2 regions of the Psychrobacillus sp. FSL K6-2843 genome follow, and region 2 is predicted to be linked to the other one. Evidence: riboswitches for the same ligand, from Rfam matches in the RefSeq annotation. Region 2 holds a riboswitch; the other holds the start of a gene.

Region 1 (6,498 bases), 1.0 Mb from region 2:
TTTCATTCAATTTTTAAATTAGACGTTCGATCGTTCCTCCTTCAATACCTATAAAATAACTGCTAAAATTTCAAAACAATTAAACTTCCTAATACTGAATTTAAAGGACGCCTAATTTATAACTACTAATACTACTAAACAAATTTGTATATTGCAAATTACTTAAAGAGATAGTTGTTAATTTTTTATTTTAATCTGAATATTTAGCATTAATTTAGTAGACCAATACGATTAGATAAATAGGTAAATATTGTACAATATTCTCGTTTAAAAACAGTAATTTTTATCAAGTATTTGATAGATAGTGCTTTTGTATAGTTTTAATTGAAAAGTGCATGCTCACTTGCTTTCTACTAGATTAGGACATAGGATAGTAAGCTTGATTTCAGGTGGACACTTTCTGTTGGGTGAGCGATAAGCCATCCCCGTCGCATACTTACACCTTTCTTACCTCATAAAAAATGCCATGAATACTGGATTCATGGCAGCCTAGATTATAATTTTTTTCCTTTAAACAACTCGATTGTCAGGTTCTTGTCCCTCTAAAACATTTTCAATTGCTTTAGCATTTATTTGCATCATAGCAAGTCTCGTATGAATACTTGCACTGCCTATATGGGGGAGGACTGTAACATTAGGCAAGGTTAAGAGTGGATGATCTAAAGGAACAGGCTCCGTCTCAAAAACATCTAGTCCAGCGGCCCATATTCTTTTATTTAGGAGGGCATCATAAAGGGATTGCTCATCTACGATTCCGCCACGTGCAACATTAATAAGAGCAGAGGTTTCCTTCATCAATCCTAACTCTTTTTTTCCAATCATCCTTTTAGTTTCTGGAGTTAGAGGCGTCAATATTACAACAAAATCAGATTCTTGCAATAATGTTTCTAGCTCCACATATGTAAAGTTATTTTGTTGCTCTGCCTCTAATTTTCTTGTTCTATTATGATATAAGACTTTCATATTAAAACCCTTCGCACGTCTTGCTACCGCTTCACCGATTCTTCCCATGCCTATGATTCCTAACGTAGCTCCAAAAACGTCCATTCCCGTCAGCTGCATCGGTGTCCATGATTTCCATTTACCTGCACGAATATCCTGTTCTGCTTCGGTAATACGACGAGCAGTAGCCAATAACAACGCAAAGGTTAGGTCTGCAGTTGTCTCAGTTAATACACCAGGAGTATTTGTTACCATCACCCCTTTTTCTTTCGCTGCTTCCACATCAATATTATTGAAGCCAACCGCTAGATTACTGATAATTTTTAAATTCGGTAGACTTTCTATAAGTTCCCGGTCCACTTTATCAGAGAGAACAGTCCACAGGGCATGGACGTCCTTTGCTTCCTTTTTTATATCTTCATAATCCATTGGAGTTTCCTCGCTGTGCCACATATTCACCTCAAATTTTTCTCTTAATGGCTGTACAATTTCCTCCGGTAATTTTCGAGTAATAAAAATTTTGTCCATTTAGTTTCCTCCTTATGTTTTCTGATAATTTAAGCATGGACGATTAGAGAAAAGAATTCAACCATATTTACAATTATATTTTTATACGCTATACTGTGGGCACATAAAGAAAACAAATTGTGTAAATTTATACACAACTGTAAAACTACATACCGTTTCTGCACTAGGGGTGCCCACTTTGGCTGTGATGAGAGCTTTTTAGCTCCGATCCCTTATTACTCGATCAGGATAATACCTGCGTGAGGAAGTGCGGTGACTTTCCTTTTTTCATAAGGGTTAGTGGCTGCATCTTCACGGATGTAGCTTTTTTTTATGAAAAAATTGAGGGAGGTTTTTAGGATGGAATGTGGTTTAAGTCCAATTGTAGGGTTTCGTTTTTCCCTACATCCGATGAGCAATGAATTTGTAAGTATTATTAAAGGTGCACTACAGAATACAGATGTATCCAATGTGTGGATGCATACGGATGATGTCTCAACCGTTATCAGAGGAAAACAAGTTCATGTATTTAATGTGGCAAAATCTATTACTCTGAATGCTGCCAAAACAGGGGTACATGTAGCTCTTTCTGGAACATTTTCAGCGGGTTGTCCCGGCGACACCACTGCTGACGTTTATTTAGACAAGGGAGATAAAGTGACAAATAAGGATGAAACAAACCAATATGTTTCTTCTCAATTTGCTTTATACCCTATGAACAATCCTAACTATATGGATGTGATCTACAGAGAGATTGAGCACGCTAAAGTGAAGGGTGTATTCAATGAATCTATGCATTATGCTAGCGGGATTCATGGGGATATCCATGACGTGTTTGCTTATTATGAGGCAGCCTTCAGCAGAGCTAGATCAGAAGAGCACAAGCATTTAGTGATGACTTTATCGATGAGCATTAATAGCCCTTCTCACGGAGATGACCTCCATGCTTAAATCATGGAAGCTAAAAGAAATTGTTTTAATGTCGGTCTTTGCAGTAGTGTTTGGGATTGTTTATTTACTCTTCCTTCATGTAGGAAACATTTGGTCTGGCTTCGTCGGACCAATCGCATATGAGTGGATTTTTGGTGTTTGGTTTATCGTTTCAATTATCTGTATGTACATCATTCGGAAACCTGGGGCGGCGGTTATCTCGGAAACTATCGCAGCAGCAATAGAGGTACTTTTAGGTAATGCCGTCGGGCCACGTCTTATCCTTTCTGGTGTCATACAAGGTCTAGGTGCCGAGGCTGTATTCGCCGCTACACGTTACAAACGGTTTGACCTTTGGGTTTTAATGCTTGCGGGAGCAGGATCCGCAGTTTTTAGCTTTGTGTATGGCTATTTCTTAGGAGGATTTGCCGTTTATACCACTGGATATGTAGTTTTCATGCTAGTTGTTCGTATTTTTAGTGGAACTCTCATTGCTGGTTTAGGTGGAAAAGCTGTAGCTGACGGCTTGCTTGCCACTGGTTCGTTAAGAGGATATGCTATTTCGCGTTCAAAAAAAGGTGATATTCGTGCCTAAAGTTATCCATTTTGAAGATGTCACCTTTTCTTATCCAGACAAGGATACTGCTGTTCTATCAAACTTTTCTATGTCTATCGAAAAAGGAGAGCGTGTCGTCATAACCGGACCAAGCGGCTGTGGAAAGAGCACTTTACTTTATTTGTGCAATCGTCTCTATCCAGAAAATTGCGATGGCATAGTGTCCGGTAGAATAGAACTTTTTGGTAAAGAAAATGATTCCTATCGACCTGGCGAGGTCAATCATCGTATCGCAACAGTATTTCAAGATCCCGATGCACAATTTTGTATGCCAACTGTAGAGGAAGAGCTTGCTTTTACTTTAGAGAATTTACTCGTCGCACGGGAAGAAATGGAGACGAAGATTTCTGAAGTATTGGAGTTAACTAGGTTAACGGATTATCGACATTCCATCATTCAATCGCTTTCTGGAGGTATGAAGCAAAGGGTTGCCACTGCTTGTGCAATGATTATGGAGCCAGAAATATTATTGTTAGATGAGCCTATCACCCATCTGGACCCGTATACCGCAAAACAATATATTGAATGGTTGGACTTACTTCAGCAAAAATCGAGTATAACCATCTTAGCGATTGAGCATAGACTCGACCTATGGGACAACTTCTTTCATCGAACAATTAAGTTAAAGGAAGATAGAATTCCGTATGAAAGCTATACCAAAAGGAAGAGCATGGTTCAAGCAGAAAAGTCTCTGCATGTGGAAAATATTAGTACAAAGCATTTTTTACAGCCAACTTCATTCTCTTTAAATAAAGGAGAAATCGCAGTGCTAGCTGGACCAAATGGCAGTGGGAAATCTACATTATTGAAGGCTCTTTCAGGTATTTTACCCTCTAATGGCAAAGTAAAGCCTAGCATGTTAGGCTATGTACCTCAATCACCAGAATTTTTGTTTATTACAGGGCAAGTGAAGGAAGAGGTTTCTTTCGGTGGTGTTCAAAATACGGAGGAAATGTTGGAGCGACTGAATTTATCTACTGTTTCAGATGCACATCCTTTTTCAATCAGTCATGGGCAAAAAAGGCGCCTAGCTATAGCCATTATGCTTTGTCAGAATCGTGAAGTGATACTGATGGATGAGCCTACTTCTGGCCAGGACTCCGCTACTTTAGCCGAACTGTTTAAAGTAATTGATAATCGTTCTAAGGCAGGTACTACCTTCCTAATTGTTACACATGATATGGAGTTTGCTTATAAGGTTGCAGACACCATTTTACTAATGAAAGACGGAGCAATTACAGGAAAATATCACTCTGACAGCTTTTGGGGTAAAGAAGATTTACTGCTAGAACATCAATTACTCTCACCTAGACGAGGTGCTCTCTATGCACACTAGCCTACATAGGATGAATCCGTCTGTTAAGTTTGTGATAGTAATGATTTGCATGCTGACACTTGCGTTTTTTTTCAATCCATGGACTCCACTTATTTTTTGGTTAAGTATTATTGTGGTGCAAATCTTTTTAAGCCATATATCCTGGAGAAAATGGGGCTTACTGATGCTACCATTTTTTATAGCAGCATTTGGCTATCTTTGGACTACTCTTTTATTTGTAGACAGTAGGACTGGTCCTGTTCTTTGGTCTATCGGTTCTGTTGAAATAACTATGAGTCAACTGAATCACGCCTTGTCCCTAAGCTTTCGCGTTTTAGCTTTTTCTAGCCTAAGCTTGTTATTTGCTTTAACTACCGATCCAATTATATTTATACGTAGCCTAATGCAGCAGTTAAAACTATCTCCAAAAATTGCTTACGGAATTATGGTTGGTTATCAATTTCTACCCCTCTTAAAGGATGAATTTATACTAGTTCAACAGGTACAGAAACTTAGGGGATTGGATGACCAATCAAATATTTTCAAGAGAATAATAGGTTTACGGCGCGTACTAATCCCCATGCTCGCTGGAGCTGTTCGTAAAGCGGAGAAAGTTGCATTTGCTATGGAAGCAAGGGGTTTCACAGGAGAACCAAGAAGGGTTTTTTATCATAAGGTTACTATTGAAAAGAATGATTTCATGTTAGCATTCTTGTTTATTAGTTTATTATTAATCAGTTGTTTCAGTAATTTTTGGTTAGCGTAAAAACAAAGAGAGTGACACCAGACTTGGGTGACACTCTCTTCCTTTAAATACAATCATATTTTATCAGCAAACTTTTGTTTTATATTCTCTTGCCAATGAAATAGTTCTTCTGCTCGCATAGGTTTAGCAAAATAATAACCTTGTAAAATAGGATTTTCGCAGGATGCCCTTAAAAATCCTACCTGTTCTTTTGTTTCCACTCCTTCAAAGACTATTTCTAGTCCGAGTGACGTTCCTAGTGCAATAATAGCCTGTACTATTAAAGAATCTTTATGAGAATTTGGAACTTCCTCAATAAATGTTTTGTCAATCTTTAAGGTAGAGATTGGTATTTGCTTTAAATAAGAAAGTGAGGATACCCCTGTTCCAAAGTCATCCAGGGCAACAGAGAAACCTTTCTCCCTAAATACTCCTACCGCCCGCATTGCTTCTTCAATATTACTTACAAAGCTAGTTTCCGTAATTTCTAACTCTATTTCATTTGGACAGATTTCATAACTACTTGTAATACTTATCAAACGTTTTAGTAGAGCTGAAGAGGTAACATAATGTCCAGGTATATTAATCGCTACTTTTCCTAGTGAAATATTTTCTTTCTTCCATTGGTACATTTGTTTACAAGCCTGTTCTACAATCCAGTCCGTTACCATTTCCATCTTCGAATTTTCCTCTAGTATAGGGACAAAGACAGCCGGAGACAAAAAACCATATTTTGAATTATTCCATCTTAGAAGAACCTCTACTCCTGCTACTTCCACATTTCGTAGATTTATTTTTGGTTGATACACGAGATATAACTCTTTGTTAATCATTGCTTTTTCAATTCCATCGACTAATTCTTTTTCAAACGTATGCGTATGTATGACCGGATCAAACATAATTACTTCATGTTTATGTTCAATGGAAGAGTCATTAAACACAGCTAGGGCATTCGAATAGATTGAATGAAGGTCTCGATAATCCTTTACCGCGGAAATAGCACAAACCCCTGGAAGTACTATTTTTTTGTTTTTAATTGTAATGGGTCTCTTTAAAATCTCCGCTATTTTTTCCATTGCTATTAGCATATCATGGATATTTGTGTCATCAGTAGTTCTCATAATATAAGCGAAACGATTGCTTTCAAATTTAAATAAACGAGCTGATGGCGGCTTGTAATCCGTGAAGATTTTAGTTAAATGTTGAATGACCTCGTCACCAAACATGAAGCTAAACTCTTGATTTATTTTTCCAAAGTCATGTAAATGCCAGACTGCTAGTGTTTGACCAATAACAGACTTTTCAATGTATGATTCAAAGCTTCTACGATTAGGTAGCATTGTGAGATTATCAAAATAATTGGCTCTATATTTTACGTACCTATCCATCATACTAGATAAAAGTAATACCCCTATTAGCATTCCAAGGAAAAAGGTTACAGTT
Region 2 (6,498 bases):
CGCTTACGAAACATTTCAATATTTAAATCATCCTGACCAACATGAATCCCATCAGCATTAAGCTTTAAGGCTAGCTCTACATCGTCATTTATTAGAAATGGCACTTTGTAAGCGTGACATAAATTTTGGCATTTACGTGCAAATTGTACATAGGAATCCCCAGTAAGTGCATTTTCACCCTTTTCTCTTAATTGAAACATCGTAATACCGGCTTGTAATGCTGCTTCTAACACCACTAAAGGATCACGCCTACAATTAATCGTACCCATAATAAAATATTTATCGAGATTTAGTGACATACAACATCACACTTCCCCTCAAGCTGACGATAGGCAAAATGATTCGTTGGACCAAAACCATGCCCAATATTTAATGGATTGCCAATCGCTAAATGGACAAATTTTTTCGCTTCCAAAACGGCTTCTTGCAAAGATTTTCCTTTTGCTATTTCTGCTGTTAATGCTGCTGAAAATGTACAGCCTGTTCCGTGCGTATGTTTAGTTTCAAATCGATTCGTTTCTAAGACAAAAGGAACCTCCCCTTTTATAAACACCGCATCAATCGCTTTGTCACCAGCTAAATGTCCACCTTTCATAACCACACATTGTACCCCAAGGGAGATAATATCTTGAGCAGCTAGAAATAGTTCTTGTTCCGTATGAATGGAGCGACCACTTATGACCTCGGCTTCTGGTATATTTGGTGTGCAAACAGTTGCAATGGGTAGCAGCTTATTTTTAAGAGCTTGTATAGACTCTTGTTGAAGCAAGCTGGCGCCGCCCTTCGCAATCATCACAGGGTCAACGATAAGAGGTAAGCCTCTATTTTTAAGTGTAGCAGCGACACACTCAATAATCTCTGAATTAAATAACATGCCTGTTTTAATCGCTGTCACATTAAAATCTTCAAGGACCGCCTTCAATTGTGCTTCTACAAATTGTACTGTTGTTGGAAAAATGCCCTGTACACCTAACGTATTTTGGGCGGTTAAGGCAGTGATAACACTTGTACCAAATACACCAAGCTCTTGAAACGTTTTAATATCTGCCTGAATGCCTGCTCCGCCTCCACTATCTGAACCCGCTATCGTTAATGTAATCATTGGTGTCCCTCCGCTAAATATTCAAGTTGATTTAGAAAATTCATATGGAATGTCCCAATCGTTGAATACGCATTTGAGCTTGCTTGTTTATAATCACGAAGTAGATTCGCAAGATCTTCGAATTCATTTTCACAGCTTGCGAGCTCTGCTGCACAAAGGGCACTTAATAGACAGCCACTTCCTGTCATTTTCGTTACCTTTTCATGACCACCTACGATCCATTCTATTCTGATACCATCTGTAATCACATCTTGCTCACCTGTCACAATCACAAGACAGTTATATTTGTTTGCAACATGCATGGCCGTCTCAGCTACATCAAGTTCACCCACGCCACTATCGACGCCTTTTGCTTGCCAGGTAACACCTGCAATAGCCGCGAGTTCTCCGACATTACACCGAATTAGATTAATTTTAAGTTGTTGTAATATTTCCATCGTTGTTTCTAATCGAAAATTCGTTGCCCCTGCACCGACGGGATCAAAAACTATAGGAATGTTCTTCACATTCGCACTGTTTCCTGCTAGAAGCATTGATTTTATTGTCTGTTCATTTAATGTGCCGATATTTAATAAAAGCGCATTCGATTTTGATGCCATTTCCGCCGCTTCTTTAACCGCATCGGCCATCACAGGTGAAGCTCCTATTGCTAGTAAGCCATTTGCTGTAAAATTGGCCACGACATAGTTGGTGATACAATGCACTAAAGGTTTTTGTAGATTAATTTTTTGTAGGCTCATTCATATACACCCCTTTTGTCCAATTTTGCATCGTCCATGGCATTTCCCAAAACATCCACTCGTAATAACAGCTTTTTTCAAAATGTGCCTTTAAAACCTTTTGTTTCATGGGCTGTTCCTTCGCAAAACGATTTAACATCGACTTTTGCTTATTGATCGATTGAAGCATTTCGTCAGATGCATATAATGCAATCCATTGCGCATACAGCGGTATATTCGGACGAGCATACTTAAGCTGTTGCCCAATTTCTTGATAGAGCCAAGGGCAAGGTAATATAGCAGCAAATGCTTCTGTTACATCGCCATTATGTACTGCATTGTACATATGACTCACATAATTATAAGTAGCTGGTGCCACCTCAAAATTTTCAATTTCTTCGGCCGTTACATTTAAGTCTTGAAAAGTTGTACGGTGAAGCTCAAGCTCTGCTTCATGAATAAATCTCGCACTGTTTAAAAAGTACTGAATGTCCTCATCATTTGTTGCCTTTGCAGCTGCTAAAGCTAAGACTTTTGTGTAATGCTTTAAATAATACGCATCCTGTAGCATATAAAACTTGAACTTTTCGAGTGGTAAACTACCATCAGCAATACCTTGCACAAACGGATGGTTAAAACTAGCCTCCCAATAAAATTGCGTCTCCTGTCTAACTTTTTCACAAAACTCCATTTTTTTGTCCTCCTTAATTGGTGGACGTAAGTGCAAAAAAGGCGCCTCTAATAGAGACGCCCAAAAAGTGTAGACTACACCCATGATTGCTCCCTACGCCAGTGTTAACTGTCAGGTTCTAAGGGTCAGGTTTTAACCTTCTCAACACAATGTGTCCCCCCGCAATTAAAGTATTTGCAAAAGAAAAGCTCCACGTAAATAATACGCGGAGCTTAAGTAAGTACATATTGATCATCGTGTACTTTGCTCCCTACGTCCGTATTAACAGCCAGGTTCTAAGGGTCAGGTTTTACCTTCTCAACACAAACGTGTCCCCCTGCAAATTCATTTAATTACACTAAGTTTAACTGAAAGCACCACGGCAAACAAGATAATAATCACGACGTTTCAAGTACGAATTTAAAAATGAATCAAAGACCCTAGTAGATGTATTGAATTTATATCATAAGTAGGAGCTTCTTCCAGGCTTAATTTAGGTAAGAGAAAAATAAAAAAAACGAATTCCAAAATCAGAATTCGTTTGTGAAAACTTATGCTAGTTCCAGCCAAGCGACAGCTTCGCAATGTGTCGTCTGCGGGAACATGTCCACTGGTTGAATTTCCTGTGTCTTATAGCCTCCATCTTCTAAAATGCGAAGATCACGTGCAAGTGTTGCTGGGTTACATGAGACATAAACTACACGTTTTGGGCGTTGCTCTATGATTGTCGTCAGAAGTGCTTCGTCGCAGCCTTTTCTCGGAGGATCCACTACTAGAACATCTGCATTTTTTCCTTCCTTGTACCACCGTGGAATGACTTCCTCTGCTGGGCCAGCTTCAAAGTATGTGTTAGTGAAGCCATTTAGCTCTGCGTTTCTTTTTGCATCCTCAATCGCTTGAGGGACAATTTCTACACCCAACACTTGCTTCGCTCTTTGTGCTAGGAACAAAGAGATTGTACCAATTCCGCAATAAGCGTCAATCACTGTCTCGTCACCTGAAAGCTGAGCATAATCGAGTGCCTGTTTATATAATACTTCTGTCTGCTCTGGGTTTACCTGATAAAAGGAACGAGCAGATATTTCAAATCGGACATCTCCGATTAAATCCTCAATCGTTGGTTTCCCCCACAATAGGTTTGTTTCGTCTCCAAAGATAACGTTCGTATTTCTTGAATTGACATTTTGCATAATCGAGGTGACTTTTGGTTCTGCTTCTCTAATAAGTTCAATAATTGCTTCCTTCTTTGAAAGCTTAGGATGCTTTGTTACTAAAACGACCATCACTTCGCCAGTTGCTCTGCCTTTACGGACTACTAAGTGACGCAGCTGACCTTTTTTTGTGTCTTCATTGTAAGGGACTAAATCTAGCTCTAATGCCTTTTCCTTGAATGCTCTCATCAATCGATCAGCTTCATCCGATTGGATCAAACAAGTTGGAGTGTCTGCAATTCTGTGAGACTTCGCCTGATAGAACCCTGCAATCACCTTTCCATCCGCTAAACCAAATGGAATTTGAGATTTATTACGATATTCCCAAGGGTTGTCCATTCCTTTTACAGGTAATACTGGCGCATCAATCTTACCTAATCGTTGCATAACATTTCGAACCATATTTTCTTTCCATTTTAACTGACCTTCATAATTGATATGCTGGAGCTGACAGCCGCCACATTCATAAAATACCGGACATGGAGCTTCTACACGAAATGGGGAGGGCTCTACAATATTTAATAATTTGGCAAAGCCATAGTTCTTTAATGTTTTTAAAACACGTACTTCCGCTTTTTCATCTGGCAGACCACCATGTATGAATAGTGGATAGCCGTCGACCTTAGCAACGCCAGATCCATCATGTGTCAAATCCTCTATATAAACCGCTAACTGATCATTCTTTTTTACTGGTGTGTTCACTTTAAATCTCCGTTCTTGTGTAATGGATATTATTATATCAAATATAGGCGTCCAATAGTATCAGGTAGCTTAAGTGTATTAAATTTCTCACTTTTTTTACCCACAAAAAAAAGTAAGGAAAATTTCCTTACTCGTTTAACTTTAACATTAATGAATCCTCTATGACAGTCCACTGCTTCTCAGGTAATATACTTTTGTTTAACCGAGCTACAAATTGCTCGGCCTCTTCAAGATTGTAAAATACTTTTATCAGTTGGCTATTTGAATTTTTCAACACTTCTGTAACACCATTCGTGCTACGTGCAATCACAAACATGTTCAACTCCAATTTATGGCATTAACAATTTATCATTGTTATTACCATAGTATCTCATTAAACAAAAGAAAAGTATACATTTTTTGGAAAATTATAAAACTATATATTAAAAAAAATTATAATTTTTAAAATCTCAAAATACATTAAATTTCTTTTTGATAATAGTCTATACAACCCAAAAAAGCAGCATGGCATCAACGCCATTTTTATTTTTAGAAAGTAATTTTAAGAAAGAAGTATCTGTTCTGCAGTTTTCCCTATAGAAGTGGAATCATAATATTGACATTTCTTCCGCAACTTCAAACAAACTCTTTCGTGAAAGTTATAAAAATTTTAGTTTATTTTGCTGATAGTTCACTTTCTGTTACCCACTTATGATTTGTAACTGCTTCCCCGTCTGTAGTTGAAATGTAATCTACCATATATACGGTCGTAGCTTCTGATGAGTCAATTTCTGCATTAGCACCTTCCATTCCAGCCATATGGTCAGCTTCAATGGTAACTTCTGTTCCTGGTTTTAAAGGTTGATCACCGGCATTTTTTATTTCTTCTTGAATTACCCATTTGTGATTCTCCACCCTTTTGCCACCAGTTGTTGGAGTATAAGAAATGACATATACAGATGTATCATAAGCTCCTACAATAGTTGCTTCTGCACCCTTCATGCCGCTCATATGGTCAGTCTCTAAAATTGCTTGACTGCCAATTTCAAAAGTTGGGTTTTCAGCTACTTTCAATCCGTCAGGAACTTCACCAGACCCAGACATGTCCATATTAGAATGATCCATACCTTCCATACTCTCGCCAGAACTTTCATTCATGTTCATATTATTAGGATTAGGGTTTGTATTGGTTTCCTTCTCATCACTAGCACAAGCAGAAATAATCATTACAACAACCAACAAAATGGTACCTATTATTAAATTTCTTTTCATTATAATCCTCCTCAATCTTTATTAATTACACACAACAATATAAACTTTGTTGTTGAAGACAATCATACACTGAAATTATGAAAAAACTATGCAGAACTTCCCCATAAATAATTGACCAAAAAGCTTATATTTCCCAGTAAGTGATTGTGTCAAAGAGTCCTATCATAAGAATTATAATGCCTGCTAAATTCTGAATAACTTTTCCCAGCTTCATACTTTTTTTCATTATTAATTGCCTTGCATCAAATAACCAAATTAATATAAACAAAAGAATTAGCGGTAAGGACGTCGCAAATCCAAATACTGCAGGTAAGACAAAACCATAAGAGGTTGATAAAACAGTAGGCATTAACCAAACAAAAAATAAGATAAACATTGTAGGACAAAATGCTAATGAAAAACTAGCTCCTAATAGAAAAGAACCTAACTTCCCTTCTTTTAATACCAATGGGATGCGCATAGTTAATCTATTAATAAAGCCAAACTTAAAAATCCCTAAAAGTACAAGACCTGTAACCATCATAAGTGGCCCAATCGCTTTACGAAATAGTGGGAAGAACTCTGTCATTTTTGTCTCAAAGGATTGACCAAATATCCAAGCCAATAATCCAATTAAACTAAATACAACGATTTTCCCTACGATAAAAGATATAATCTCTCCCCAATTCCCCTTCATTTGAATTGTTCGATTTCCATAAAAGGTAATAGCACTTAAATTCCCCGTTAATTGACAAGGTGCAGCCGCCCCAATTAAACCAAGTAGAAGTGCGACTACAATCGGAAAATGTTCGAAGGAGTGTAAGAAATCAGTAACTGGGTTACTTATTGTTTGACTTATCTTTG

Evidence for each region. Region 2 has a riboswitch for thiamine pyrophosphate ahead of tenA (thiaminase II). Riboswitches for the same ligand answer to the same signal wherever they lie in the genome.
Region 1: it holds a riboswitch for thiamine pyrophosphate, as region 2 does, so the genes downstream of both, MKY94_RS01275 (YkoF family thiamine/hydroxymethylpyrimidine-binding protein) here and tenA (thiaminase II) in region 2, are expected to answer to the same signal.

Annotation. Positions count from the first base shown of each region.
Region 1 is NZ_CP152021.1:240,626-247,123, reverse strand. Features, by position in the region: gene MKY94_RS01280 (D-glycerate dehydrogenase) at 511-1,470, opposite strand; TPP riboswitch at 1,626-1,733, shown strand; gene MKY94_RS01275 (YkoF family thiamine/hydroxymethylpyrimidine-binding protein) at 1,810-2,400, shown strand; gene MKY94_RS01270 (ECF transporter S component) at 2,393-2,974, shown strand; gene MKY94_RS01265 (ABC transporter ATP-binding protein) at 2,967-4,331, shown strand; gene MKY94_RS01260 (energy-coupling factor transporter transmembrane component T) at 4,321-5,076, shown strand; gene MKY94_RS01255 (EAL domain-containing protein) at 5,130-6,498, opposite strand, start outside.
Region 2 is NZ_CP152021.1:3,360,205-3,366,702, forward strand. Features, by position in the region: gene thiE (thiamine phosphate synthase) at 1-299, opposite strand, end outside; gene thiD (bifunctional hydroxymethylpyrimidine kinase/phosphomethylpyrimidine kinase) at 290-1,102, opposite strand; gene thiM (hydroxyethylthiazole kinase) at 1,099-1,782, opposite strand; gene tenA (thiaminase II) at 1,823-2,512, opposite strand; TPP riboswitch at 2,586-2,683, opposite strand; TPP riboswitch at 2,743-2,840, opposite strand; gene rlmD (23S rRNA (uracil(1939)-C(5))-methyltransferase RlmD) at 3,043-4,404, opposite strand; gene MKY94_RS17110 (hypothetical protein) at 4,532-4,720, opposite strand; gene MKY94_RS17115 (YdhK family protein) at 5,059-5,655, opposite strand; gene MKY94_RS17120 (sulfite exporter TauE/SafE family protein) at 5,780-6,498, opposite strand, start outside.